DNA from 4 places in the Halioxenophilus sp. WMMB6 genome. Region 1 is predicted to be linked to each of the others. Evidence: predicted binding sites of a transcription regulator. Region 1 holds the regulator's gene; each other region holds the start of a gene.
The links. The regulator sigma-54, encoded in region 1, starts transcription at its own class of promoters, with help from an activator protein. The targets are predictions, from matches to a motif close to GTTGGCACGNNNNTNGNNT.

Region 1 (5,940 bases):
TCCCACCCCGGTGGCGCTCTGGGCCGCAAGCTGCTGCTGAAGGTGGAAGACATCATGCACAAAGACACCGAGGTGCCGGTGGTATCCCCCAGCACACCCCTGGCGCGGGCACTGGTGGAGATGACCGAAAAGGGATTCGGCATTACCACAGTGGTTAACGACGACAAACAACTGGTCGGGGTATTCACCGATGGCGACCTGCGTCGACACGTCGACCTGGGCACCGACCTGAGCCAGGCCATCATGACCGACGTCATGACCCGCAACCCCAAAACCGTCAGCCGTACCATGCTCGCCGTCGAGGCACTCAACCTGATGGAATCGACAAAAATCACTGCTGCCATTGTCGCCGATGAACAACACGGCTTGACCGGAATCATTCATCTGCACGACCTGCTACGTGCCGGGGTGGTCTAAGTACCGCCATGGTTCCCTTTGGCGCCACCAGACCTTTGTTAATCAATAACGTCAGCTATGCAATGGAACAGCAATCGTGATTAGGACGCTGGTAACCCTGGCAATTGTGGGCGCGCTGGTTCTGGTGGCCCTGCTCCTGCTTCAGCCCCCCGGGGAGGAGGTGGCGCCATTGGCAATCCCGACCGAGCGCACCCCCATCGCGGTGATTGAGCACTCATCCACCCGCCAATATGGCAGCGAAGGCCGCTTGCAGTACCTGCTCAAGGTCGACCGGGCGGAACAGTTCCTGCGCTATAAAAACAACAAGCCGCTAAATTTCCAGCGCGGCTACACCGACCTGGCGCAACCCGAACTCACCATTTACGCCAAAGATAACGAACAACCGTGGGTATTCCGGTCAAAACATGGGCGCACGGAACACAATGGTGAGTTGATCACTCTATGGGGGGATGTGGTGGTAAGCCAATCGATCACAGATTCCGATGAGTATCAGGTTGCCACCCAGAAGCTGGAGATCTACCCAGAGAAGCAACTGGTAACTACCAGCGAAGCTGTTAACATTCGCACCCCAGAGGGCATCGCCAGTGCGGTGGGCCTGAACATCAACATGTTGACAGGCGTTTCAAGTTTGGAATCACAGGTACAAGGTGTTTATGAACCCCGCTGATAGCGCCCCACACGCCCCTATTTGGCGGCTTCTGGCCAGGAGCCTGCTCCTGTTCGCCACAGCCCTGAGCCTCAGTTTCCAGATCAACGCCCTGCCCGATGACCGGCAACAACCGGTAAAGATCAACTCCGATCGCGCCGTGCGCAATGAGAACACCGGCGTCACCCAGTTTATTGGCAATGCCACCCTTATCCAGGGTAGCCTGGTGATCCGGGCCGACAACATTACCGTCAGCCACTCCAACGAGGGGATAAAAGAGATCACCGCCGTCGGCAAGCCCGCTATCTTTGAACAACAGCCCAAGGCCAACCAGGGCGTAGTCACCGCCAAAGCCCTGCGCATTGAGTATGAGGTGGGCTCGGAGATCGTACACCTGATCAACAACGCCAGCATCGACCAGGATGGCTCATTGATCACCAGCGACACCATCCGCTACGACATGCAAAACGCCCTCGCCGAGGCCGGCGGCAGCGAGCGGGTCAACATTGTCATTCCCCCCAACCAGACCACCACCGAACAGTAAGCCAACGCCATGGGATGTTTATCAGCTAAGCACTTGGCGAAAGCCTATCGCGGGCGACCGGTGGTCACCGATGTATCCATCGAAGTCAACACCGGGCAGATTGTCGGCCTGCTCGGCCCCAACGGCGCCGGCAAAACCACCTGTTTCTACATGATCGCCGGCCTGGTACGAGCCGATCGCGGCGCAGTCAGTATCGATGGTGAAGATATCACCAACCTCCCCATGCACGGCCGCGCCCGCAAAGGGTTGGGTTACCTGCCACAAGAGGCCTCGGTATTTCGCAAATTGAGTGTGCGCGACAATATTCTGGCCATTCTGGAGACTCGCCAGGAGCTCAAAAGCAAACAGCGTCGCGCCATCTGCGATCAACTGCTCAGGGAGTTCCACATCACCCACGTCAAAGATAACCTGGGCATGGCGCTCTCCGGCGGCGAACGGCGCCGGGTAGAGATTGCCCGAGCGCTGGCGGCCGAACCCCGCTTCATCTTATTGGATGAACCCTTCGCCGGCGTGGACCCGAAATCGGTGGCCGATATCAAGCAGATTATCGAACACCTCCGGGAACGCGGCATTGGCGTCTTGATTACCGACCACAATGTTCGCGAAACCCTGGATATTTGTGAGAAGGCCTTTATCGTTGGCGGCGGCCACATTATCGCCGAAGGCAATGCCGAGACAGTGCTCAATAATCAGTTGGTTAGAGATACCTACCTTGGCGCAAGCTTCAAGTTATAAAGCCCACCCTCTTTACCTCAACCACTTTTTGCGCGACTATAAGCCCCATCGACCCCAAAGCCACCCAAACACAGGGTTGCAAGCAAACGGGGCAGGCGCAAAGCAACTCCTCTCAAGCGCGCGCGGCAGCAGTAAATAGCCGCTAGACATCGCCGATCAGCCACAAATCTCCCACTCCTGCCTGATAAAACTTCCAGCGAATGAATTCTAGGCATAAAAATTGCTTAAATATATTGCACAGCTGACCTATTCAATACTACACTGCCGATAGCAGATTGAAGCTACCCCCGGTTTCCGTCTTCGTTATTGGATACACCGTCGTATATGAAGCAGTCTCTACAACTAAAGCTCGGTCAACAGTTAACGATGACCCCTCAGTTGCAACAGGCCATCCGCCTGCTGCAACTCTCAACTTTGGACCTACAGCAAGAGATTCAAGAGGCGCTGGAGTCCAACCCCATGTTGGAGGTGAGCGAGTCTGAAGACTCGGGTGACGACAGCTCATCCAGCTCCGACGCTGATCTCAAGCTAGAGAGCAGCGCCACCGAAACCATCAGCGAATCCAACAAAGAAGAGGCTGACTGGCAGGAGAACATTCCCGAAGATCTCCCCGTCGATACCCATTGGGACGACATCTACCAAGGCAGTGGTAGCGGCAATGTCGGCCCCGAGCGCGACGACAGCTACTTCGACAGCCAGATAGACAACACCGAAACCCTGCAAGAACACCTGCTTTGGCAACTTAACCTCACCCCCATGTCAGACCGCGATCGCATGATTGCGATGGCCATCATCGATGCCGTTGAGCCCAGCGGCCTGCTCTCCACCCCCATTGAAGATATCTACCGCGGCTTGGCGCGGGTGGTGGATGGCACCCCAGAAGAGGCGGACGATAGCGAATGGGAAGCGCCTAATGAGGTGGATGCCGCCACAGACGAAGACGATCACGACCGGCTCGACATCGACGAAGTGTTCGCCGTCCAGCACCGTCTGCAACTGTTCGACCCCATTGGCGCCTGCAGCGAGAGCCTCTCGCAGTGCCTGATGGTACAACTGAATCAATTCGCCAAAGATACGCCATGCCTCGACGCCGCTAAAATGATCGTCAGCGAACACCTGCTACAGCTCGGCAACCGCGACTACAAACAGATCATGCGCCGCTGCCGCATCAAAGAGAACGAGCTAAAACAGGCGATTTTATTGATCCAACAGCTGACTCCACACCCGGGTGAGCTGATTGGCAGCAGCGAAACCAGCTACATCGTACCGGATGTGTTTGTCAGTAAAAAAAGCGGACGCTGGCTGGTGGAACTAAACCCAGACATCGCACCTAAAATCCGTATTAACAGTAATTACGCCAACTTGGTTAAACGCGCAGACAGCAGTGAAGACAACACCTTCCTGCGCGACAACCTGCAGGAGGCTCGCTGGTTTTTGAAGAGCCTGCAAAGCCGCAACGAAACTCTGCTCAAGGTCGCCAGCTGTATTGTCGACAAACAACAGGGCTTTCTTGATTTTGGCCCAGAGGCCATGAAACCATTGGTATTGCACGATATCGCCGAAGATGTAGGCATGCACGAATCCACTATTTCACGCGTCACCACCCAAAAATACATGCACACCCCGCAGGGTATTTTTGAACTGAAATACTTCTTCTCCAGCCATGTCAGCACCGATAACGGCGGGGAGTGCTCCTCCACCGCTATCCGCGCCATCATCAAAAAACTCGTCGCCGCCGAAGACCCGCAAAAACCCCTGAGCGACAGCAAAATCACCAGCCTTCTGTCAGACCAGGGTATCCAGGTTGCCCGTCGTACCATTGCGAAATATCGCGAGTCGCTCGGCATCGCGGCCTCTAACGAGCGTAAGCGATTGGTGTAACGACATAGGATTTATCGGTTTCTGCTGCGCTGTTTAGTCTCTTGTGAATAGCGCAGTAACGGCGGCTCAGGCCGCCTCAAGCAACCGGTTCGGTACCTCACCGAACCCTATCGACAAAGAGGAACTGCAATGCAAATTACAATCAGCGGGCATCATGTCGAATTGACCGACTCCCTCAAGGACTACGTAGAAAATAAACTGTCACGATTGGATAAACACCACGGGCAGATAACCAGTACGAATGTCATTCTCTCGGTTGAAAAAATGCGACAAAAAGCGGAAGCTTCGATCCACGTTAGCGGCAAAGACTTTTTTGCTGACTGCGAATCGGATGACCTGTATACGGCTATCGACGCCCTAACCGACAAGCTCGATCGACAGCTCCTCAAGCACAAAGAGAAAATCAGCAGCCATCGATGACTATCAAACTGTCCTCTATTCTCGCTCCAAGCCGTGTTGTCTGCGGCTTGGAGGGGATCAGCAAAAAAAGAACCCTCGAAACCATTGCCAAATTGATAGCCGAAGACATCCCCGTGCTGGATGCCGAAGAGCTGTTTCGGCGATTAATGGCCCGCGAACGGCTTGGCTCTACCGGCATTGGCCATGGTATTGCCATCCCACACTGCCGTTTGGAAAATTGCGCGGGCACCATGGGTGCCTTTTTTAAATTGTCGGATAAAGTCGACTTTGACGCCATTGATGACACCCCCGTAGACGCCATCTTCGCCCTGCTGGTACCAGAGGAGGCAGATGACACCCACCTGCAAACACTCGCGACCATTGCGCGAACTTTTTCAGACGCCGACCTGTTGAGCAAAATTCGACAGTGCCAATCCAGCGAAGAGCTCTACCAGACTCTCATCGCAGTAGACTAACACCTCGACTAGGGTGCAATGATGCAACTAGTGATTATCAGTGGTCGTTCCGGTTCGGGCATCAGCAGCGCCCTGCGTGTGCTGGAAGATGCCGGCATGACCTGTATCGATAATCTGCCTATTGGCCTGTTGGTGCACCTGGTCAGCGCGCAATCCAACGCCGGCAAGCGCTACGCCGTCACCATCGACACCCGCAGCAACCTCGATCAGCTCAGCAATTTCCCGCAGGTGTTAAAGCAGCTTAAGCAGGGCTGCAAATCGGTACAGGTCATCTTTTTGGATGCCCGCGACGATATCCTTCTGCGCCGCTTCAGTGAAACCCGGCGCAAACACCCGCTCAGCTCCACAGCCATTGACCTCAAAGCCGCTATCGCCAAAGAGTCGGAACTGCTACAGCCCATCTACGACCTGGCCGACCAGGTGATCGAGACCAGCGGTTTGAGCCTGCACGAGCTGCGCAACCTGATCCAGAAGTGGGTCACCGGGGCCGAGCATCTGGGCATGGCTATTCAGTTCCAGTCGTTTGGCTTTAAACGCGGGGTGCCCGCCGAAGCGGATTTCATCTTCGATGCCCGCTGCCTGCCCAACCCCTATTGGCAGGCCGACCTAAAGCACTCCAGCGGCCTGGATGAAAATGTCGAAGCTTTTTTACAGGCAGAACCTTTGGTGCTGGAGATGCTGGAGGACATCACCCTCTACCTGCAGAAGTGGCTGCCCCATTTTGCCGCCAGCAATCGCAGTTACATCACGGTTGCCATCGGCTGCACCGGCGGTCAGCACCGCTCGGTCTATCTCTGCAAACAGTTAGCGGCGCGCTTCAGCGCCGAACATACCAGCGTATT
Region 2 (5,940 bases), on a different contig from region 1:
CAGCGTGGCGCGGCTTCATACCGCCGTTGCCACACACATAGAGGTTCCACCCCTTCTCAGTGGCAATCACGCCCACATCTTTACACTGGGCTTCGGCGCATTCTCGGGTACAACCCGAGACAGCAAATTTCAATTTATGCGGTGAACGCAGACCCTTGTAGCGGTTCTCCAGTTCTATCGCCAAACCGACCGAATCATCCACCCCGTAGCGGCACCAGGTGCTGCCGACACAGCTTTTCACTGTGCGCACCGATTTACCGTAGGCGTGGCCGGTTTCAAAACCGGCATCCACCAGACGACCCCATATCTCCGGCAGTTGGTGCAGCTGGGCACCAAACAGGTCAATACGTTGGCCACCGGTGATTTTGGTGTAGAGGTTGTAGTCTTTCGCCACCTGAGCCAGCACCAGCAGTTTATCCGGGGTGATCTCCCCGCCGGCAATGCGCGGCACAATCGAGTAGGTGCCATCCTTCTGCATATTGGCGAGGAAGATATCGTTGGTGTCCTGCAGGGCGATGTGCTCATCCTGCAACACATATTCATTCCAGCAGCTGGCCAGAATCGAACCGATAGCGGGCTTGCAGATTTCACAGCCGTCACCCTTGCCGTGCTTGGCCAACATCTCACTGAAGGTTTTGATGCCGCCGACGCGCACCAGGTGGTAGAGCTCCTGGCGGGTGTAGGCAAAGTGTTCGCAGATATCCTTGCTCACCTCCACACCCAGCTCGGCCAGTTCGTGGTTAACAACACTGGTCAGCAGAGGCACACAGCCACCACAGCCGGTGCCCGCCTTGGTCGCCCCTTTAACGTCAGCCACGGAGCCGCAACCACCGGCAACGGCGCCGGCGATATCACCTTTGGAGACATCGTGACAGGAGCAGATCTGCGCGGTAGCCGGCAGTGCCGCCACACCCAGGGAGGGCTTCTCGGCACCATCACCGACAGGCAGAATCAGCCCTTCCGGGCTCTCGGGCAGCTCGATATTGTTCAGCTTGTACTGCAGCAGAGTGCCATAATCTTCGGCGTCACCGACCAGCACAGCACCCAGCAGGCGCTTGTTGTCGGCACTGACCACCAGCTTTTTGTAAACCTCATCGGGCTGGTTGAAATAGGTGTAGACCAGCGCGCCCGGGGTATTGGCATGAGCATCACCAATCGAGGCGACATCCACCCCCATTAACTTCAGCTTGGTGCTCATATCGGCGCCGGTAAAGGTCTCATAACCGCCGGCAATATGGCCGGCCGCCACCTTGGCCATGGCATAGCCCGGCGCCACCAGGCCAAAAATTCGGTTTTGCCAAAGGGCACACTCACCAATGGCGTAGATATCCGCATTGGAGGTCTGGCAGTAGTCATTCACCGCGATACCACCGCGCTCACCCACCTCCAGGCCGCTGCTACGCGCCAGGCTATCCTGCGGGCGGATACCGGCCGAGAAGACGATGACATCAGTCTCCAGGTTGCTGCCATCGGCAAACTCCATGCGGTGGCCATGGTTCTCTCCAGCTACAATGCGCGAAGTGGCCTTGGCCAGGTGCACACCCACACCCAACTGCTCAATCTTGTCTTTCAAGAGCGCACCGCCACCATCGTCCACCTGCACCGCCATCAAGCGCGGGGCAAACTCGACCACATTGGCCGTCAACCCCAGATCTTTGAGCGCCTTGGCCGCTTCCAGCCCCAACAGACCGCCACCCACCACGGCACCCACTCGGGCACCGGCTTTGGCGGCAGCGGTAATCTGTTCCAGGTCTTCTATGGTTCGGTAAACAAAGCAGTTCGCCCGGTCATTACCCTCGATGGGTGGCACAAAGGGGTAGGAACCCGTCGCCAGCACCAGTTTGTCGTAGGCGATGGTGGTGCCGCTGTGCGCCGTTACCACCTTATTTACCGGGTCGATGGCCTCTACCCGGTCATTGAGATGCACCTCCACACCCTGGCGCTCATAGTCGGCCAGGGTAGTCATGGCCAGTGACTCAGGCTCATGGGTTTTGAAGTAGTCCGTCAAATGTACACGGTCATAGGCAACGCGCGGCTCCTCGGCGAAGGTGACAATACGCACCTGGTCGCGCGCCGACGAGGCCAGCAGGCTCTCTATAAACTGATGGCCAACCATGCCATTACCCACCACCACCACGGTAAGCTGGTTGCTGTTGATGGAGTCTTGCGCTGTCACTGCGTTAGTAATGTTCATCGGCGATCTCCGTTTTAAGGGCAAAAAAAAACGCCCACCGCCAATCTGACCTTTTGTCAGTTGGTGGTGGACGCCTTTGTCCGAGCTTAGTGTTAATAAATCTGGTTGGCGGCTAGTGCCAAAACTGGCTGATTACCGCCTATCTGGAGATCTTATAAACAGAATTCATGCCATTAATTTATTTTCTCGGTAAAACAATAGGTTAGTTAAGATCTAACCAGTAATCCCCAGTAGTAACAGCTGAGGTTGTGTTTTTATATTGTGCAAATAAAAATAAATTGCACCATTAAAAAACATTTATCGTCGTTTTGTTTGCACCTTTTTTGCGCCTGTCGCCTTGGCTGCATCGATCAGAATTTGGCTCACCTCTGCCAGGCGCAGATTGGAGTCCATCGCCCGCTGCTGGATCTTGCGGTAGGCCATCTCTTCCGAGAGCCCCAGATTTTTAATCAGCAGCGCTTTGGCCTGCTCCACCAGCTTGCGCTCTGACAGCGCCTGGCGCGCCTCCTCCAACTCCACCCGCACCCGATTGAGGTGCTGCCCCTGCTCCTGAATCACATCAAACAGCGACCGCGCCAAACCCGACTCCGCCACCTCCAGGCCACCGGCCAACTCACCCAGCAACATGGAGACCGGGGGCCGGTCGGTGAGCAGCAGTGGCGCCCCCTCCTCCGCCGGTTGCAACCTGGCCAGCAGCGCCTGCCGCTCTTTGAATTCACTCTCCGCCACCGCCAGGCGGGCACCGCTGAGCGCCTGTAACGCCGCCACCGCCTCCAGCTCCAAGCTGCGCATGGCATCGATGCGCTGAGTGGCCAGGTCGTACCACACCTCGCTGATCTCCGGCGCTATCGCCTGCCCCGCCGCCAAACCACCGACCAGAGCACGCAGCCGATTGAGCTCGAGCGCCGACTGACTGGCCTCTATTTGCCGCCAGCGCTCGCCGAGGTCCGCCTCGGCAAACTGGTTGAACACCTCCAGGGCGTGCTTCTGCGCCGCCTGCAGATGGGCCTGCCGCTCCTTCAAGCGATCGTCAAACGCCCCCTGGGCAAAGCCAATCGACACCCAGGCGCGCTCCTGGCCGGCATACTCCTTACCCTGCATCAGGTTGAGCAGGCTCACCAGGCCGCGACTCAAGGCCGGGTCGCCGGCGCTATCGGCCACCTCGCCCACCACCGATAACAGCCCGGCAATCAGGCGGCCAAAAGCGGTGGTCGCCTTGGCCGGCGCCAGCTCACAGCCATTCATCTTTACCCGCAAACCATTGAGCTCAACCAACCCCTGCAGGACATAGGCGACCGCACTCAGCAGACGTGCGGATCCGCGCCACTGGGCGCCACCCAACAGCTGCAGCAACCCCTGCAGCTTCTGCTCACACGCCACCGACACCGCAATCTGCTGCAGGCGAGCATCCGCCAGGCGCTCCCCGCCCGAGGCCAGGTAGACATTGGTCAGGCCGCGCTCGCGCTGGAGACTGTGCACCAGATTGCCAAGTTCAGTCACCAGGTTACAGACGTCGACCAGCTGGCGCAGAGACTCGATCTCCACCCGCTTGGCCGCAATCAGAAAGTCCGCCGCTTTCACACACACACCCTCAATCCACTTTTCTCCGGCACCCCTAAAGCGAGGCCACCACACAGCTGCAACCTTAAGGGATAAAACCCTCCGCTCGCACCCCATTCGCCAAGCAAACTGCGCTCCACAACCCCGAACTCACCTGCCGGTGCCGCCTTAGCGCCCATGCTCTTTTATGTGCCAATAGGATAATTAGAAATGGCACCATAATTGACCATAACTAGAAACATGCACACCATTTGAACCATTAAGCTTCCGCACAAGACCACAGTGCAGTCCCGGCAATGCACACTAAGTTACTGATTATTAATCAATAACTAAACATTAAATCGCTTTGGCCCAGGCTTTGCTCTATTGAACTTAGCATTTGGGCCGCAGGCCCCTACAAATCGAACTCAATGGATAAAGGCGTCCACCAACCCACAGTAGCTTCAGCTTACTGCGGGGGTGGACGCCTTTTTTTTGTGCTGGTTATCCACTGAGCTCTATTGCCCGGCCAAATGTTTTTGGTTTGTTACATAAATCGTCCGCCACGCTGCTTACTGTGCCGGATACCTATCAATTCATTGGTTTTTTTACGCGAGGTTGTTATGGCTTATCTCATGCCTTCTGAATTCGTGACCAAAATGGTCGATGCAGGTGAATCCAAAATTTATATGTCGGCTCGCGATACCCTGGTACGTGGCTATATGGCAGGTGCCATTCTGGCACTGGCGGCGGTGTTCGCGGTGAGTGTTGCCGTGGCAACCGGCTCGCACCTGGTGGGCTCAATCCTCTTCCCGGTGGGCTTCTGTATGCTCTACCTGATGGGGTTCGATCTGCTGACGGGCGTTTTTATGCTCACCCCTCTGGCCTGGATCGATAAACGCCCCGGCGTAACCATCGGCCAGATTCTGCGCAACTGGGGGCTGGTGTTTGTCGGTAACTTTGCCGGCGCCCTGACCGTGGCTGTCATGATGGCGTTTATCTTTACCTACGGCTTCAACACCGATGGCGGCGCCATTGCCACCAAAGTGGCCGGTATTGGTAAAGCCCGAACCCTGGGTTATGCCGAATATGGCCTGGCCGGTTGGTTTACCATTTTCATCCGCGGCATGCTCTGTAACTGGATGGTCTCCATGGGTGTGGTTGGTGCCATGATCTCCACCCACGTCAGTGGCAAGGTTATGGCCATGTGGATGCCGATCCTGCTCTTCTTCTTTATGGGCTTCGAGCACTCCGTGGTAAACATGTTCCTGTTCCCCTTCGCACTGATTATGGGCGGCGACTTCTCCATCGGTGACTACTTCCTCTGGAACGAAATCCCCACCGCACTGGGCAACCTGGTTGGCGGCCTGGCCTTCACTGGCCTGACCCTCTACAGCACCCATGTCCGTACAGCGCCCAAGCGCAAACTGGAAGCGCGCACCTTTGCCGCTACCAGCAACGAAGCCGCCTAATCGGCACCGTCGAGACCACCGCCCCCCCGCCGGGGCGGTGACTTCACAGAGAGCAACATGTCCAGCCGCCTGAAAGTCAGCCACGGGCAACACTCAGAACCCGGTCGAAAAGCCGCCAATCAGGATTTTTGTGGCTATCGCAATCCCGCTGGCAGTGCCGAACAGCTTAAAGGCGCCGTCTTCGCCATCGCCGATGGCATCAGCTCCAGCCCCGTCAGCCAGCAGGCCAGCGAAACCGCCGTTAAGTCCTTTCTGGGTGACTACTACTGCACCTCCGACGCCTGGACGGTAAAGCGCTCCGCCGAGCGGGTGTTGAAATCGATCAACTCCTGGCTGTTTGCCCAGTCCCGCCAGGGGGAGTCTCGCTTCGACCCGGACAAGGGCTACGTCACCACCTTCAGCGCCATCATCTTTAAAGGCGATAAAGCCCATCTGCTGCATGTCGGCGACAGCCGTATCTACCGCATCCGCGCCGGCACCCTGGAACAGCTCACCATCGACCACCGCCTGTACGTGGCCGAGAGCCAGAGCTACCTGAGCCGGGCCCTGGGTGCCGCCGAGAGCCTGGAGTTGGACTACCGCTGTTTTAACCTGCAGGCCGGCGATCTGTTTCTGCTGGCCACCGATGGCGTTTACGAACACCTCTCGCCCAACCAGATACTCAACAGCCTGCACAACCCCAGCACCAGCCTCCACCAGGTGAGCCAGAAGCTGGTGGAGCAGGCCCATCAACAG
Region 3 (5,940 bases), 230 kb from region 1:
ATTGCCATCTGGCGCTACAGCTGGGGGCTCAACCACCTGATTCGCGCCCTGATCTACCAGCACATCACCTACCCCAAGTGGCGCCGGCAGGCCGAAGCCACCGACTGGAAACCGCCCCACCTCTACCTGGTGGTGCCCAGCTATAAGATCGATGAGCAGGTCACCGACGTCGTCTTTACCAGCATCATCAACGCCCTGGAACACTATGGCGTGCCGAGTACCATCGTCTACAGCGTGGCCAGCCAGGCGGAGCGCAACAATGTGGAGAACCTGTTTCACCTGCTCGCCCCCAACAGCCATATCCAGCTGATTTTGATGGAGCAGGATGGCACGGGCAAACGCACCGCCATGGGCGAAGCCCTGCGCGCCATCACCCGCCGCCAACCCGACCCGGAGGCCATCGTCTGCCTGATGGATGGCGACTCGATTCTGTCGCAGGAGATCTTTAACAAGAGCGTGATGCACTTCGCCAGCCAACCGCGGGTGGGGGCACTCACCGTCGACAGCAAACCCCTCTCCAAGGGAGCCGGGTTTATCCGCGAGTGGTTCTACCTGCGCATGGCCCAGCGCCACCTCTACATGAGCAGCCTGTCGTTGAGCCGCAAGGTGCTGGTGCTGACCGGCCGCTTCTCGCTGTTTCGCGCCAGCATCGCCCTCGACCAGACCTTTATCGAACGGCTGGTGGACGACGAGTTCGAGCACTGGCACCACGGCCGTATCAAGATGTTGACCGGCGACGACAAGAGCACCTGGTTCTATGTGCTGGAGAAAGGCTACGAGATGATCTACTGCCCGGATGCGGTCAACTACCCGGTGGAGGAGCTGCCACCCGGGGGCTTTTTCAAGGCCAGTGAGCAGCTGATGTTCCGCTGGTTTGGCAATATGCTGCGCAACAACAGCCGGGCCCTGGCGCTGGGGCCAAAACGAACTGGCTGGTTCCTCTGGCTCTGCCTGGCCGACCAGCGGGTCAGTATCTGGACCTCGCTCTCGGGGCCGGTGGCCGGCATTCTCGGCAGCTTTACCATCACCCCCACCTTCTTCTTCACCTATGTGCTGTGGGTGCTGCTCTCCCGCCTCTGGCACTGCGTCAATATCTTCCTGATGCGCCGTCACTTCTCGCCCTACTTTATTGGGCTGATCTACTACGCCCAGATTGTCGGCTCCATCGTTAAGGTCTATGTCGGCTTTCGCCTCAACCGGCAGCGCTGGAACCGGCAGAAGATCGACTCCCCCGACAATGTCCAAACCGACTTCTGGGCCATCTACCTCAACACCCTGTCGGTGGTGGTGTTCGGTTTTGCCATCGCCGTGATGATGGGTGTGGTTGATCTTCGCCTTTCGGTTTTTTAGCCAACTGCCTATTGCGCCCTCAAAACTGGCACAAGCGCTGCTTTGCTTTTTCTGTTCGTTTAAAAAAGAGCACTCCGGCCACCGACAATTGCACAGCCTGCGTGCACGCTCAGTCGCCCTGGCGGAAAAACTGCCCCAATTGTGAAAATTAGCCGAGGAAGAGACTATGGATAAGCAGAGCATGACCGACACCATTATCAGCGCCAAGGTGGCCAAAGGGCTCACCTGGGAGAGCATGGGCGCCGACCTGGCCATGTCACCGGTGTGGCTGGCCTCCGCCTGCCTGGGCATGAACAGCGCACCCACGGCCAAGGCGAAAGCCATTGCCGATTACCTGGGATTGGGCGCCGAGGTGGTCACCGCCCTGGAGCAGTACCCCACCAAAGTTTGGGAGCAGGCCGTCCCCACTGACCCGCTTATCTATCGGCTGTATGAAATTGTCGGAGTCTATGGCGAAACCCTGAAAGAGGTGATTCAGGAGAAGTTTGGCGACGGCATCATGAGTGCCATCGACTTCTCGATGGAGGTCGACAAGATCGAAGATCCCAAAGGCGACCGCGTGCTGCTGACCATGAATGGCAAGTTCCTGCCTTATAAGAGCTGGTAATACTTCACCAAGCGGGCGACAGGCGGTCGCCCGGGGTGGTGGAATTAACACCGGATTAAATTTGTGCCTCTGGCGGGCGACCGCCGGTCGCCCCTACGGGTGTGTGTTTCACCGTGGTGGTTGGTGGCAGGCCCGAAACATCACCGGGAGGTTCTTTTGCAGCGCTGGTTTTTGGGAATTGGGCCCGATCCATTCTCAGGGTAAATCATTGGGCGTAGGGGCGATCGGCGATCGCCCGGATGGTGGAATTAACACCGGATTAAATTTGTGCCTCTGGCGGGCGACCGCCGGTCGCCCCTACGGGTGTTCGTTTCACCGTGGTGGTTGGTGGCTGGCCCGAAACATCACCGGGAGGTTATTTTGCGGCGCTGGTTTTTGGGAATTGGGCCCGATCCATTCTCAGGGTAAATCATTGGGCGTAGGGGCGATCGGCGATCGCCCGGATGGGTTCGGGGTTACCTCTGGAAGCGCCCTATTTCGTAGGGGCGATCGGTGATCGCCCGAATGGTGGTGGCATTATGGAAACCTCAGACGGGCGTATCCGTTCAGGCATCCCGGGTTTGGCTATTGGTGGGTCCACCTGCGGGAGAATTGGCAATCCTTAACGGTTGTGAAACTATTGCTGCCGGCATGAAATTTGAAGGTCCCTTCCAACTGCAACAATTCCAACAATCACAACGCCGTAAGCAACATAGGTACTACCATGGCCAAATACACCGAAGTTAGCGCCGCCGAGGCCAAGAACATCATTGCCAACGATGATCCGGTTATTCTGGATTCCCGTGATGCACACTCCTTTAAAGAAGGTCATATTGATGGCGCCATGCTGGCCCATGATGGCCTCACCGAGCAGCTGATTCGCAAGCGTCAGTACGACAAGCCAGTACTGATCTACTGCTACCATGGCAACAGCAGTAAGGATCTGGCCGAGTTCTTTGGCGGCATCGGTTTTAAAACGGTCTACAGTATGGCCGGTGGCTACACCGCCTGGAAAAAGCTGGAAACCGTCTAAGCTACAGGCCAGCCGGGCCGAGATTGGCCCGCCGATGAGATTGGTGCCAAGTGCGACACGGCTTGTGTCTCACTCGGCCCAAACCATACCCACATACCAGTTCACGCCCTGCGGTAATTCCCTATATGCACGGGCCATCGCCGATCGCCCCTACGGGTGAAATATTGTATCCCCGAGAAAATCCGCAAGACCTGTCGATACACCAAACCCAATACCCAAAATCCACCGCCACAAAACGACCACCCCCGTAGGGGCGACCGGCGGTCGCCCATGTGCCATATCCAATCCCGGAGATAATCCCCACCATCGCCGGGCGATCGCCAATCGTCCCTACGGGTGAAATATTGTATCCCCGAGAAAATCCGCAAGACCTGTCGATACACCAAACCCAATACCCAAAATCCACCGCCGCAAAACAAACACCCCGTAGGGGCGACCGGCGGTCACCCACAAACCATCTCCAACCCCGGCGGGAATCCCCACCATCGCCGGGCGATCGCCGATCGCCCCTACGGGTGAAATATTGTATCCCCGAGAAAATCCGCAAGCCCTGTCGATACACCAAACCCAATACCCAAAATCCACCGCCACAAAACGACCACCCCCGTAGGGGCGACCGGCGGTCGCCCACAAACCATCTCCAACCCCGGCGGGAATCCCCACCATCGCCGGGCGGTCGCGCCGACCGGCAGCCCCACACTCGGCTTAGCTCTGCACGGACGGCGACTCAAATATCGCCTTCCAATTACGCTGATTGGCAAAGGCGACGTACTCGGCGGTCATCTCCGGGGTGAGCAGCTCCAATAGGGTATGGTTCTCCACCCACACCTCCACCACATGGAAAAAGTTACCGCGCGGACCAACCTGGCAAAACCAGTTGGCCGCCTGGCAGATAGCTTGAATCGCCTCGGCCGACACCGGCACGGAGATAGCCGCATGAAAGGCACCCCCGGGTGGGCTCTGGTCGGCAACCAGTGCCGGCAGCTCTGGCGTGGAGGGGGCAAGCCGGGTCGCCTCCGGATAGATCTCGATACAGCTGCCGCTCTCCTCGCCGCAGAAGACCACAAAGCTGTTGTTGTACATGGGAAATGGCAGCGCCTCGGACTGCCAGAAGCGGGCCAACACCTGGGCCACTACCAAGGGTTGGGCAACGGCCAGTGAGATGTGATGAATCATGATTGCGTCCTTACTGTTTACGGTTGGATGTGTCATTCGTCTGTTGCGTTGTCACCGCTCGGCGGCGGGTTGGCGCGCTCTGCTAACGGGTGCTCACCCCGGGCCAGCGCCGCAAACACCAGTTCAATCAGCCAAGTCACCGTGGCGGAGGCCTCTGGCTCGTCCAGCTGAAAGGTGCCTTTCAGCTGCCACCAGTTCTCCGCCGAGATCAGATTAACCAGCACCGCCTTAATGGCCCGCTGCTCGCCCTCGCCCAGATGGCTGACCACCTCATCCAGCGCCGCAGCATTACCTTGGCGCCGTCGTTCTCGCAAGCGGGAGCGCACTCCTCGCCCCAATTCCGACAGCAGCAGCGCCTGAATCAGCTCGCTGTTTTGCTCAAACATGCGAAAGGTGGCGTGAGAAATTGTTAAAAATTGTGCAGATGATTGGGGGATAGGAACCTGTCCAGTCGTCTCTAGCACCAGATCTGACAAGGCCTCCAGCATGGATTCCCGGTTGGGGAAGTAGCGAAAGATGGTGCGCGTGGTGACGCCCGCCGCCGCCGCCGCCGCTTCCACCGAGAACTCCGGTGAACGGTTACTAACCAACTGCTTCGCCAACGCGGTGAGGATGTTGCGACGGGTCTGCTCCGCCTGCTGCTGACGCTTGCTGTTGTTGTACTGACGCTTCGGCTGGTCAGCGGGTGGGGGTTGATCGGGGGGCAAAGGCGTCTCCTAAAACAGTCATCACGTGGCGAGTGTTTTAACGCTTGCCACGCCAATAAATTTAATGTCACTATACGAGACATTAAATGTGGAATTCAATCATTATGAACAAAAAAACACTTTTTCAGCGCGGCCACTTCGCCCGCTGGTTGCACAAAGTTCTCTATCACATCAGTTTTATAGGCGGCTCCGTGCTGCTGGTCGCGTGTGGCGGCGGGGGTGGCGGTGGTGACGGCGGCAACGACGACGATGGCGGCACCACCAAACCGTGCAACCAATGGCCGGAGTTCACCGATCTGGAGCTGCCGGGTAACAGCGAGGTGACCGCTGTGCTGGTGCTCAATGAGTGCGCCGTTGTTGTGGCCGGTTACGACAGCTCCAACTACGTTGGCCAGTCGGAGGGCAACAGCCGCGGGTTTATCCGGCGCCTGGATCTGAACGCTGCCGATGAGGTGACCGAGGCTTGGGTCTACCACCTCGACAGCGCCGGCAGCGACAGCGTGCAAACCCTGCAGTTGGACGAAAATAGTATTCTCTTTACCGGTTACGTCGGTGCCGCTCTGCCCGGGGAGACCAGCTACGGTAAAAAGGATGCGGTGGTAGGCCGGATATCGGCGGCGGGCGAGCTGATTAAACAGTCGCAACTGGGTAACGAGTACCCCAATATTCCAATCCGCGTCTTGCAGGCCGACAGTGGCGAACAGCTGTTGGTGGGTTGGGACGACATCTACATCCCCACCAACTTTGTCGACCGCTGGGAGAACCCCTGGTTGGCGGGAATCAGTGAGAGCAATGACCAGTTCACCCTCGATTGGATGAGCAACACCAACACCGAAGCCCGCGATCTCTACAGCGCCGCAGCTCTGGCCGGCAACACCGTGCTGCTCGGCCGTTTTACCGGTGAAGGCAGCCCCCGGGGTATCGCCGTGGAGGCCCGCTCGCTCACCGGCACGCCACTGTGGACACTGCCCATTACCCCCTTCGGCTACGACTCCATTACCGATATTCAGGTGCTCGACGAAGACTACGCCCTGGTGATGGGCTCCACCTACGCACAGCTGGGCGACAGCCAGTTTGGCGGGGCGGAT
Region 4 (5,940 bases), on a different contig from region 1:
CATTATTATTTTGTTGCTTATTTGGGTCATCAAAGGTTGGTAGTTAAACGTTGGCTAGCTACTTTTGTGTTGGCCAACAGTTGGCCTCGACAGCGAATCGCCCGCCCTCCTGTTTAACCACACAGAATTTCTGGCCGGTGGGCGCCTGCATCACACACCAGCTATCCACTCGCGCCACCTCGGTTGCCCCCAGCGCCTGCAGCCGTTTTACCTCCGCCTCGATATCATCGGTTTCGATATCCAGGTGCACGCGGCTGGGGTGATTAACTTTTTGCACCTCTATGTGCAGGGCGTCGTTGGGGTCGCAGAGGCGCACATACTTTTCACCTTCGGCTCCAGGAAATGGCTCAATGGCCATGCCCAGCGCCTGCCCCCAAAAGCTGGCCGCCGTATTCAGGTCGTCGGTTTCGCAGTCGATAATAAAGCCGGCCAACTTACTTTTGTGCATGGTGCAACTCCTTGATGGCGACGATAAAAGATGTGCCTATTGACTGAGCTCACTTCTGGCCAGGCGCAGTATCTCTTTGTGTAACTGACTGTAGTGTTTCGGCGCCTGTTTGGCACCGTCGGTAATGGCCTGAAAAATTTGGCGGGCGCGGTCGTTCTGATTCTGGCTCTGCAAAAATTTACCGAAATAGTAGGCCGCATCGGGGCCGGTAAAGTAGCTGTAGAGGGTTTCGTATTCGTGCAGCGCTTCGGGAATGGCTTGCAACTGCTCCAGTGTACGTGCATAGAGCAGATGCGCCGACTGATTTTTGTAGTCGGGGTTTGCCTCGATCAAGCGATCCAGAATTTCCCGCGTGATTGAGTAATTCCCCAACTGGAACTCACAGCTGGCCAGGCCAAACATAAAGTGGGGGTCGTCGGCATAGGGGCCTTGCAGGCACTTCTGGTAGAGGGTTTTGGCATCGCTGTAGAGCCCCTTGCTGTAACACTCCTCCGCCAGCCTTTTGGAGTTCTCCACCGAGTCGTTCATAGCGTAGTGACGGGTGGCGGCGTTGAAGTCGCGATTGGGGTTGACCACCGAATTTACTTTGCGCCGGGCACTGCGCCCGGCCCGAGTGTGGCTGAATTCGGGCAGCACTTCCAGAATCAGGTAGGCGAGGGTACCGGCCAACGGCAGCATCACCACGATCCATATCCAGGTGGTGTTGCGCCCGGTTTTAACGATGTGGATAACAAGCGCAACCTGAATTAATACCGATAAGATAAAAAACGGCATGGCACTGACAATCCCTTAGTAGCAATCCTTTTAAATGGTGGCCACCGCCTGGCTGATAGCCGGCCGCGCTCACTTCTTATTGTTCCTTCTCTTTCTGTTTTGGCCTAAGCAGACGCTGAAAGGCCGAGCCCAGACACCCAGGTCACCAGGGCAGGCAGACAATTAAAGCCGAGCACCAACAACCCCGCAAGTAGAGATTCCCCAGGCTGACAACTGGCGCACTTTCTTGTAAAGCCCAACCATTTTCACAATATTTGCGCGCCAGTTCACCCAAGCCAGTTGAACCCTTGCTGGCCGCCACCACTCTATGCCATTGTTGCCACCGCTTGTAACCGCCGTCAGTGACCACCTTATGTACAAACTGCTTACCAAACTCCTGCCCGCTTCTTTTGCACCACTCCTATTGGGCTTGGCCACGGCCGCTGTCGGCGACAGCCAAAGCCTGTTGCTCGGCGCCTGGAACTGTAAGGGCGAGGTGCAACGGCCGGAGGGGAGCTACCGGGTAAACGCAGTGGTACAGCTGGCCGAGGCCAGCGCCCTGATCAGCCAGGGCGAACTTTTTGTCTTCAGCCCCTGGCTCGGCAGCGAGATTCCCATGTCGTTCAAGGCCACCGGCACTTGGGAGCTGAAAGAACAGACCCTGCACGGCAAACTTACCGAGGGCAATATCGCCACCGGCAACGCCTTTACCGATCAACTGGCCGATATTCTCGAGCAGCAGATTCAGGCCTCGCCCAACTTCCGCGCCGAGATCACCCAGCTCAACCAGCGCTCGCTCACCTTTAAGCCCGAACAGACCAACCCGGTCACCTGCCTGCGCGCCTCCTGAGAAGCGCCACCGATGGCCATCGGTAAGCTGCATGCACAGCTTGTGGGCATAGGGGTTATCCTAGGGCACAGCACCAGCCCGCCCGGGCGGCCACTGAAGCGAGCCCTCACTTCGCGACACCCCTAAACTAGGTTGCCCACACCAATATCTGTCCAACAGGTCAGGAATTGGCTTGGTAATTGCTCTTATCTCTCCGCTCATCGCGGGCAGAGCCCCCATTTGTAACCACCCACAACAGCAGTAGCCACAATTGAGTATGAATCCTCCGCTCTTTCGCCCTGCCAACCGAAGCCGGCGGCCGGGCTTTAGTACACCCCTTGCCTTGGCAGCCGCCGTGCTACTGGGCAGTTTTACCAGTGCCCAGGCGGCCGCCACAGAAGCGGCCGAAGACCAGGCCGATGACTTTCTCGAGGAGTACTGCTCCCGCTGCCACAACGATGAACGGCTGTCGGGCAATTGGTCGCTGTCGGCGGTCGACACCGGGGATATCGCCCAGGGCGACGGCCTGGCCGAGTGGGAGGCGATACTGCGGGTGATCAACCGCGGCGAGATGCCGCCGGTCAAAAAGCGACAACCAAGCCCCGAGGAGCGCCAGGCCTTCACCGGTTGGCTGACTGCATCACTGGATGGCTACGCTGAGGCCCACCCCAACCCCGGCCGGGCGACGCTGCGCCGTCTGAACCGCACCGAATACAGCAACGCCGTCAGCGAACTGCTGCAGCTGCCGGTGGATATTCGCGAGCAGCTGCCCACCGACGACAGCGGCTATGGCTTCGATAACATCGCCGATGTGCTGTCGGTGTCGCCCACATTAATGGACCGCTACATCGCCGTCGCCGGCAAGGTGAGCCGCCTGGCGGTGGGCACCGCCAACCCGGCCCCCTATGTCACCACCTATGTACTGCCGAAGGATGGCTCCATCCTCAACCAGGGTATCCCCTCCTACGACTGGCGCATGAGCAACGACCTGCCGCTCAACTCCCGCGGCGGCGGCGCCTTGCACTACTACGCCCCTTATGATGGCGTTTATGAGCTGAGCGGTTACCTCAACGCCAACACCAACAACGAGACCGACCGTCTGGAGGCCAACCGCGTTAAATTGAAGGTGCCCCTCAGTGCCGGCCCACACAGCGTCGGCCTCACCTTCCGCAAGCAGCTGGGCTTGGATGAGCGGGTACAGGTACTGCACAACAGCACCGACGTGGTACCCCTGCCGACGGCGCCCCCCACCCAGCTCACTCTCGATTTTGTGGTGGATGGCGCCCGCGTCGGCCAGACCAGCGTCCCCTCCTATTACATGTCGGACCGCTACGCCCAGCACAACTTCCTGCGCGACGTGATTCAGATTGATGTCGATGGCCCCTACGAAGTGGGCGGCCCCGGCGACACCCCCAGCAGGGAGAAGATCTTCAGCTGCCGGCCGGGCTTGTTTATGAGTGAGCGCCGCTGTGCCAGCAAGATCATCCGCCAGCTGGCGCGCGAGGCCTATCGCCGGCCGGTGACCGACGCCGACCTCGAACCGCTACTGGCGCTCTACCATCAGGCCGCCGACCAGGGCGACTTCGAAGAGGGGATCACCACCGCCATTCAGGCGCTGCTGGTGTCACCCAATTTCCTCTTCCTTTATGAACAGGATCCAGCCAACGCCGCTCCCGGTAGCGTGCACCCCATCAACGACTTTGAGTTCGCCGCCCGCCTGGCGCTCTTTTTGTGGAGCAGCCTGCCCGACGAAGCGCTACTGAGCCTGGCCGAAAGTGGCCAACTGCGCGAGCCGGAAACCCTCGCCGCCGAACTGGAACGGATGCTGGCCGACCCCAAAGCCCGGGCTCTGCAGGAGAACTTCGCCGGCCAGTGGCTCTACCTGCGCAACCTGGAGTTCCACAAGGCCGACGTCTACGACTACCCCGCCTTCGATGCCCCCCTGCGCGAAGCGATGCGCCTGGAGAGCGAGCTCTACTTTGGCCACATAGTGCGCGAGAACCGCAGCATCATGGAGTTTATCCAAAGCGACTACACCTTCCTCAATGAGCGTCTGGCCGAGCACTACGGCATTACCGCGGTAAGCGGGCCGATGTTCCGCAAGGTGACCCTGCCGGCGGGACTGCCGCGCGGCGGCCTGCTCGGCCAGGCCAGCGTGCTGACGGTCACCTCCTACGCCAACCACACCAGTGTGGTGCGCCGGGGCAAGTGGATATTGGATAACCTGCTGGCGGCACCACCACCGCCACCACCGCCAGATGTCCCTGCCCTGGTCACCCAGCGCTCGGGCAAACTGTTGAGCGCCCGCGAGCAGCTGGCGATGCACAGCGAAGACCCGGCCTGCTCCTCCTGCCATGTGAAGATGGATCCGCTGGGGCTGTCGCTGGAGAACTTCGATGCCATCGGCAACTGGCGCACCGAGTTTGCCCAGCTGCCCATCGACGCCAGCGCGCAGATGCCCGATGGCACAGCTTTTGATGGCTTTGCCGGCCTGCAGAGGGTACTGCTGCAACGTAAACAGCAGCTTACCGAAGCCTTCACCCAGCGCCTGCTCACCTACGCCCTGGGCCGGGGGCTGGAGGCCTACGACCAACCCAAGGTACGCCAGATAGTGCAGGCCGCTGAAGCCGATGACTACCGCATGCACAGCATCCTGCTTGGCATTATCACCAGTGAACCATTCAACTACCGGAGGACGCCCGCGCATGACCAAGTTGCCCAGCATTAACCGTCGCACCTTTCTGCGTGGCGTTGGTGCCACCATCGCCCTGCCGGCGATGGAGTCGCTGTTGCCCAACTACGCCCAGGCTGCCCAAGGCGCCAAACGGCTGAGTGTGTTCTACATTCCCAACGGCCTGCGTATGCCCATGTTTACGCCAGCTGAAGTGGGCGCCAACTACGCCCTAACGCCACTGTTGCAGCCCCTGGCCCAACACCGACAGAGCTTCTCAGTGATCACCGGCCTGGCCCACTACAACGCCAACGCCCTGGGCGATGGCCCCGGCAGCCACGGCCGCAGCTGTGGCGCCTACCTGACCGGCGCCCACCCCAAACGCACCGAAGGCGCCGATATCTACTGTGGTATCTCCATGGACCAGGTGGCCGCCAATGCCATTGGCCAATCGACACAACTGGCTTCGCTGGAGCTCGGCATCGAACCGCCCAGTCTGCTCGGCAGTTGCGATGTCGGCTACAGCTGCACCTACACCAACACCTTAAGCTGGCGCAGCCCCACCGCGCCCATGCCCGTCACGGTGAAGCCGCGCGACGCCTTTGAGCGGCTGTTTGGCGACAGCGGCCTGGATGAGCAGAGCCGCCAGCAGCGACTGGCCACCAAGGCCAGTATTCTCGACTTTGTTATGGCCGACGCCGCCCGCCTCTCGCCACGCCTGGGCGCCAACGACCGGCGCAAGCTGGAGGAGTATATGGAGTCGATTCGGGCGGTGGAGAAACGCATCGAAAAGGCGAGCGCCCAGAGCGCCGACATCGATACCGGCAATCTGGTACTGCCGGCCGGGCTACCCAACGATTTTGAAGAGCACGTGCACCTGATGATCGACCTGCAGGTGCTGGCGTTGCAGAGCGACATGACCCGGGTGGTCACCTTTATGATGGGCCGCGAGCTGAGCAACCGCGCCTACCCGGAGATTGGTGTGCCCGACTCCCATCACAGTCTCAGTCACCACGGCGAAGACCCCGCCAAAGTGGCCAAGCTGATCAAAATTAACCAGCTGCACCTGCAGCAGTTTGGCTATCTGCTCGAGCGCCTGAGCAACACCGCCGATGGCGAGGGCAGCCTGCTCGACACCACCCTGGTATTTGGTGGTGCCAGCCTGGGTGAGCCCAACGCCCACGACAATATGGACCTGCCCGCCCTGGTGGCCGGTGGTGGCATTGCCGGCAACCGCCA

Region 2: the regulator sigma-54 is predicted to act here: its motif matches at 4,100-4,118, upstream of SBL51_RS08685 (formate/nitrite transporter family protein).
Region 3: the regulator sigma-54 is predicted to act here: its motif matches at 1,375-1,393, upstream of cynS (cyanase).
Region 4: the regulator sigma-54 is predicted to act here: its motif matches at 2,218-2,236, upstream of SBL51_RS07430 (DUF1592 domain-containing protein).

What each region holds. Positions count from the first base shown of each region.
Region 1 covers NZ_JAWMQR010000003.1:422,060-427,999, forward strand. Annotated here, with positions in the region: gene SBL51_RS10845 (KpsF/GutQ family sugar-phosphate isomerase) at 1-417, shown strand, start outside; gene lptC (LPS export ABC transporter periplasmic protein LptC) at 494-1,084, shown strand; gene lptA (lipopolysaccharide transport periplasmic protein LptA) at 1,071-1,607, shown strand; gene lptB (LPS export ABC transporter ATP-binding protein) at 1,617-2,342, shown strand; gene SBL51_RS10865 (RNA polymerase factor sigma-54) at 2,667-4,223, shown strand; gene hpf (ribosome hibernation-promoting factor, HPF/YfiA family) at 4,353-4,643, shown strand; gene ptsN (PTS IIA-like nitrogen regulatory protein PtsN) at 4,640-5,098, shown strand; gene rapZ (RNase adapter RapZ) at 5,117-5,940, shown strand, end outside.
Region 2 covers NZ_JAWMQR010000002.1:702,427-708,366, forward strand. Annotated here, with positions in the region: gene nirB (nitrite reductase large subunit NirB) at 1-2,194, opposite strand, end outside; gene SBL51_RS08680 (nitrate- and nitrite sensing domain-containing protein) at 2,492-3,775, opposite strand; gene SBL51_RS08685 (formate/nitrite transporter family protein) at 4,357-5,205, shown strand; gene SBL51_RS08690 (bifunctional protein-serine/threonine kinase/phosphatase) at 5,263-5,940, shown strand, end outside.
Region 3 covers NZ_JAWMQR010000003.1:649,387-655,326, forward strand. Annotated here, with positions in the region: gene SBL51_RS11775 (glycosyltransferase) at 1-1,350, shown strand, start outside; gene cynS (cyanase) at 1,517-1,957, shown strand; gene SBL51_RS11785 (thiosulfate sulfurtransferase GlpE) at 2,661-2,969, shown strand; gene SBL51_RS11790 (hypothetical protein) at 3,675-4,145, opposite strand; gene SBL51_RS11795 (TetR/AcrR family transcriptional regulator) at 4,178-4,852, opposite strand; gene SBL51_RS11800 (hypothetical protein) at 4,957-5,940, shown strand, end outside.
Region 4 covers NZ_JAWMQR010000002.1:370,465-376,404, forward strand. Annotated here, with positions in the region: gene SBL51_RS07415 (VOC family protein) at 59-448, opposite strand; gene SBL51_RS07420 (tetratricopeptide repeat protein) at 485-1,222, opposite strand; gene SBL51_RS07425 (hypothetical protein) at 1,575-2,051, shown strand; gene SBL51_RS07430 (DUF1592 domain-containing protein) at 2,308-4,758, shown strand; gene SBL51_RS07435 (DUF1552 domain-containing protein) at 4,736-5,940, shown strand, end outside.